Regions from separate parts of the Microbacterium sp. bgisy189 genome, predicted to be linked through region 1. Evidence: predicted binding sites of a transcription regulator. Region 1 holds the regulator's gene; the other holds the start of a gene.

What was found. Region 1 encodes HrcA, which represses chaperone genes, less so after heat shock. Its sites were predicted from a motif close to TTNGCACTCGNNNNNNNCGAGTGCNAA; they were not measured.
Region 2: groL (chaperonin GroEL) is a predicted target of HrcA. The motif match lies at 1,242-1,268, and genes of this name have one in related genera.

Annotation. Positions count from the first base shown of each region.
Region 1 is NZ_JBYIPT010000004.1:207,640-210,586, reverse strand. Features, by position in the region: gene AC3ENX_RS08030 (hypothetical protein) at 1-380, opposite strand, end outside; gene AC3ENX_RS08025 (TetR/AcrR family transcriptional regulator) at 438-1,112, opposite strand; gene hrcA (heat-inducible transcriptional repressor HrcA) at 1,239-2,273, shown strand; gene dnaJ (molecular chaperone DnaJ) at 2,313-2,947, shown strand, end outside.
Region 2 is NZ_JBYIPT010000001.1:316,263-319,209, forward strand. Features, by position in the region: gene AC3ENX_RS01605 (DUF3263 domain-containing protein) at 1-213, shown strand, start outside; gene AC3ENX_RS01610 (LytR C-terminal domain-containing protein) at 223-801, shown strand; gene AC3ENX_RS01615 (cold-shock protein) at 932-1,135, shown strand; gene groL (chaperonin GroEL) at 1,305-2,924, shown strand.

The DNA of each region.
Region 1 (2,947 bases):
ACACCAGGCCCCACGCCGGTCGCGACGCCCACCGGGCCATCTTCGATCGGCACCCTCGCCGTCGGTGAGCCAGCGCGATCGACTGCGAGTTCAAGGATCCACCCGCTGAGCCCGCCGGGACGCAACTCGGGCGGATGGACCACAACGCGGTGCCAGGTGTCCGGCGTTGCAGAGCCCGCGATCATCTCCCCGCGCCGCTCCAGGCGCCGGCGGGGCAGCCCGCGAGATCCCGTCGTTACGAGCGTGAGAAAGCCGGTGGCGTACCCGGCGGCGAGATCACGCTGATTGCTGACCAGCGAGTACGGCACGACGACGATCTCCCCCGGAAATCGCTCCGCGAACGCCAGGGTCTGGTCCAAAGCGGCCTGAAGCGATTCCATTTACCCTACCGTTCCATTGCAGTGACACTGCAATTGAACGGTAGGGGTGGCTCCGTGTCAAGCGTCGGCGGCGGCTTGCGCGGCTCTCGTCATCGACGTCACGACCCACTGCTGGTACACGGCGCGCCGCCACCCCATCGTCCTCGTGATGAGCAACCGGGACTCGGCCGCGGTGAGCACCGTCGTGGTGTCGATCAGCCACGGGAGATCGACGCTTGCAGGAAGGAGCCCATCGGTTCGCATCGTCGTCCAGAACAGCGCCAGGTAGTCGCGGGTGGCCGCGCGCCACCGTCCTGCCGAGTCCTGCACGCTCGGCTCGGATCCCTCCACCTCGCCGTTTACCGCCATCAGCGGGCCGAGGCGTTCATGCATTGCAGACACGCCGTCGGCGAACGCGGCGATGCGTGCCGATGTGGTCGCTGCGGTCAGTGCGTCCACACTCCACTCACGCTGCGGCATCGGCGTCGCGTCAACATCGCCGACGATCCCGACTTCGATCACTCGCTGGAAGAGGACCACTTTGCTCGCGAATCGGACATAGACGGTACGCTCGCTGACGCCCGCCGCCTCGGCGACCGCTGCGATGCTCGTGGCGGCGTAGCCCTCTCGGAGAAACAACTCCGTTGCGGCCGCAACGATGCGCTCCTCGGTGCGGCGGCGCCGTGTCGCGGCAGCTTGTTCACGCGCCGTCGGCGGTGTGAGGTCGTCGGATCGGGGCGAGTTCGGGCGCATGGGTGCCCACGCTACCCGCGCGCGGCACCGTCGATGCGGAGGTGGTTCATGCACGCGGTGTACCGGGCGTTGCGCGCCGCGATAGAATTGGCACTCAGGGATCGGGAGTGCCAACGAGGAGGGGTCATGGTCTCGGAACGCGGACTACAGGTCCTCCGCGCCATCGTGCAGGACTACGTCGACACACACGAGCCCGTCGGCAGCAAGGCGATCGTCGACCGGCACCACTTCGGTGTGTCCGCAGCGACCATCCGCAACGACATGGCCCTCCTCGAAGACGAAGAGCTCATCACCGCGCCGCACACGTCGTCAGGCCGGGTTCCCACCGACAAGGGGTATCGCGTCTTCGTCGACCACCTCGCCGAACTGCGGCCGCTCACCTCCGCGCAGCGGACGGCGATCACCTCGTTCCTGCAGGGTCCCGCCGACCTCGACGATGTGCTGGTGCGCACCGTGCGCGCCCTGACGCGCCTCACCGGTCAGGTCGCGCTCGTGCAGTATCCGTCCTTCGAGCGGGCCAACGTCTCGCACGTGGAGGTCGTGCCGTTGGGGGCGGGGCGTCACGTCGTGATCGTCGTGACCGACAACGGCCGCGTCTCGCAGCGGGTCGCCGCACTCAGCGTCGATCTCGACGACGACGAACTGCGCATCGTCAAGGGTCGCATCGCCGACCTCGTCACCGGCAAGCGGATCCGTGACGGGTTGCAGGCGGTCACCCAGTTCGCCGACACCCCGACCACCGGCGCGGCCGATCAAGCTGCGCACGCCGTGGCATCGATCGTGGCCGAAGAGCTGGAGGAGTTCCGGCAGGACCGCCTCGTGCTGGCAGGTTCGGCGACCCTGGCACGCAGCGAGTCCGACTTCCGCGGCAGCATCTCGCCGCTGCTCGAGGCGATCGAGGAGCAGGTCACGCTCGTGCGACTCATGAGCGAGATGGTCGCTGACGAGCAGGGGCTCGCGGCGAGCATCGGTCGTGAGAACGAGGCGTTCGGTCTCGATGAAGCGTCGGTGGTCGCCAGCGACTACGACGCCTCCGTCTCACGCGCCCGGGTGGGCCTCCTCGGCCCGACCCGCATGGACTATCCCACCAACCTCGCGGCGGTCCGCGCCGTCGCGCACTATCTCAGCCGGCTGCTCGAAGAAGACGAGCGCGCCCGCTGACCCGAGCAGACCGCGCCCGAATGGGCAGGAAAGGCGACTGTGGCTGACCACTACGAGGTCCTCGGCGTGTCGAAGGACGCGTCACCCGAAGAGATCAAGAAGGCGTACCGCCGGCTTGCCCGTGAGCTGCACCCGGACGTGAATCCGGGCGAGGACGCATCAGAGCGCTTCAAGCTCGTGACGCACGCGTACGACGTGCTCAGCGACCCCGAACAGCGCCAGCGCTACGACATGGGGGATGCCGGCGGCTTCGGCGGCGCCGGCGGCTTCGGCGGGTTCGGCGACATCTTCGAGACATTCTTCGGCGCCGCCGGCGGCGGGCGCGCGGGCCGTCCTCGGGACCGTCGCGAACGCGGCCAGGACGCCCTCGTGCGGGTGACGCTCAGCCTCGGCGACGTCGTCTTCGGCACGCACCGCGACATCGAGGTCGACACCGCAGTGCTGTGCGAGTCGTGTCAGGGGTCGTGCTGCCAACCCGGCACCCAGCCCGCGACGTGCGACATCTGCCACGGCTCCGGTCAGGTCCAGCGCACCGTGCGGAGTCTGCTCGGAAACGTCGTCACCTCTGCGCCGTGCACGACATGCCAGGGCTACGGCACGACGATTCCGTATCCGTGCGCAACGTGTCAGGGACAGGGTCGCGTGCGCGCCCGTCGCACGGTGTCGCTCGACAT
Region 2 (2,947 bases), on a different contig from region 1:
TGGCAGCGCCACGGTGCCGCGAAGGAGGAGGCGGTCCGCGTCGAGCTCGACCTGACCCCCGCCCGCTACTACCAGCTGCTCGAGCGACTCATCGACTCGGAGGACGCCCTCGCGTACGACCCGATGCTCGTGCACCGGCTGCGTCGCGCGCGCCACGCCGGAGAGGCCGAGGGCCGCCGTCGCGCCGCGGTTCTCTCAGGCTCTGCCCGGTAGCATTCTCTGGTGCCGAACCCGCCCGCATCGAAGGACCGCTTCGACGACCTTCCCGACGACGGACGCAGAGTCGGAGCCCACCGCGCCGAGCACCCCCGCATCCGCATGGGACGTCTCGTGCTGTGGTCCGCCGTCGCGACCGTCGTGATCGTCGTGGTCGGCATCGTCGGGGTGCTCTGGGCGACCGGACGACTGAGCCTGACGCCCGCAGCCGTGGCCAGCAGCAGCGCCCTCGCGCCCGTGGAGGCGGTCGTCGACACGTCGTACAGCGTGCTCGTGCTCAACGCGACCGGCCACGCCGGCCTTGCGAACGCCCTGGCCGAAGAGGTCGTCGCGGCCGACTGGACCGAGGACGCGGTCTCGGCGGGAGAAGCCGGCACCGACGACTTCGCGCTGACGACGGTCTACTACGCGGCGCCCGAAGACGAGGCCGCCGCGCGCGGACTGGCCGAGACGATCGGGGGCGCGGAGGTGGCGCTCAACGACGTCTATCAGCCGCTCGACGACCCTGACACGACCGACACCGACGAGGCCGACGTGAAGCAGCTCGTCATCGTGGTCGGACTCGACCGGGCCGGCACCGACTGACCCCGTTTCGTCGCCGTGTTTCACGCGTGTGAACACTTGGATGCGGGCGTGTCAATACTTCTCCGAGCGGCGGAATGCGGCTGTGTGCGCTGGTTAGCATTGCGACGTCCCAACGCATCAGGAGAAACACATGACCCAGGGCACCGTGAAGTGGTTCAACGCGGAGAAGGGCTACGGCTTCATCACCTCCGGCGAGGGGCAGGACGTGTTCGTCCACTACTCGAACATCGAGATGACCGGATTCCGGGTGCTCGAAGAGGGGCAGGCGGTCGAGTTCACCGTCGGCTCCGGCCAGAAGGGCCCGCAGGCCGAGGCCGTCCGCGTCGTCGCCTGACGCCTGCGCCGCCTGTCGCCGCCTCCCTCCCAGCAGCCCGCGCCGTCTCCGTTCGGAGACCCGTTTCGCGCGGCTTGCACTCGCCATGGTCGAGTGCCAGAATGGGTTAGCACTCACGACTGATGAGTGCTAAAGACTGAACGTCACGTCCGGGAGGGACGACACACTTATGGCAAAGATCATCGCTTTCGACGAGGAGGCCCGCCGTGGCCTCGAGCGCGGCCTGAACACGCTGGCCGACGCCGTCAAGGTGACCCTGGGCCCGCGCGGTCGCAACGTCGTGCTCGAGAAGAAGTGGGGTGCCCCCACGATCACGAACGACGGTGTCTCGATCGCCAAGGAGATCGAGCTCGACGACCCGTACGAGAAGATCGGCGCGGAGCTCGTCAAGGAGGTCGCCAAGAAGACCGACGACGTCGCGGGTGACGGCACCACCACCGCCACCGTGCTCGCCCAGGCGCTCGTGCGCGAGGGCCTGCGCAACGTCGCCGCCGGCGCCGACCCCATCTCGCTGAAGAAGGGCATCGAGAAGGCCGTCAAGAGCCTCTCCGACGCGTTGCTCGCTTCGGCCAAGGAGGTCGAGACCAAGGACGAGATCGCCGCGACCGCTTCGATCTCTGCCGCAGACGGCGAGATCGGCGCGCTCATCGCCGAGGCCATCGACAAGGTCGGCAAGGAGGGTGTGGTCACCGTCGAGGAGTCCAACACCTTCGGCACCGAGCTCGAGCTCACCGAGGGCATGCGCTTCGACAAGGGCTACCTGAACCCCTACTTCGTCACGGACCCGGAGCGCCAGGAGGCCGTCTTCGAGGACCCGTACATCCTCATCGCGAACCAGAAGATCTCGAACATCAAGGATCTTCTGCCCATCGTCGACAAGGTGATCCAGGAGGGCAAGGAGCTCCTCATCATCGCTGAGGACGTCGAGGGTGAAGCCCTCGCGACGCTGGTGCTCAACAAGATCCGCGGCATCTTCAAGTCGGCTGCCGTCAAGGCTCCCGGCTTCGGCGACCGTCGCAAGGCGCAGCTGCAGGACATCGCGATCCTCACCGGCGGCCAGGTCATCACCGAAGAGGTCGGCCTCAAGCTCGAGAACGCGACCACCGACCTGCTCGGCCGTGCTCGCAAGGTCATCATCACCAAGGACGAGACCACCATCGTCGAGGGTGCCGGTGACCACGCGCAGATCGAGGGTCGCGTGACCCAGATTCGCCGGGAGATCGAGAACACCGACAGCGACTACGACCGCGAGAAGCTCCAGGAGCGCCTCGCCAAGCTCGCCGGTGGCGTCGCCGTCATCAAGGCGGGCGCGGCGACCGAGGTTGAACTCAAGGAGCGCAAGCACCGCATCGAGGACGCCGTCCGCAACGCGAAGGCAGCCGTCGAGGAGGGCATCGTCCCCGGTGGTGGCGTCGCGCTCATCCAGGCCGGCCAGAAGGCCTTCGGCTCGCTCGAGCTCGTCGGCGACGAGGCCACCGGTGCGAACATCGTCAAGGTCGCCATCGAGGCCCCGCTCAAGCAGATCGCGCTGAACGCGGGTCTCGAGCCCGGCGTCGTCGCAAACAAGGTCTCGGAGCTGCCTGCCGGCCAGGGCCTGAACGCGGCCACCGGCGAGTACGTCGACATGTTCGCCGCGGGCATCATCGACCCGGCCAAGGTCACCCGCTCGGCGTTGCAGAACGCTGCGTCGATTGCCGGCCTGTTCCTCACCACCGAGGCCGTCGTCGCCGACAAGCCCGAGAAGGCGGCGGCTGCTCCGGCAGACCCGACCGGCGGCATGGACTTCTGATCCAGTCCCAAACCGCACGAAGG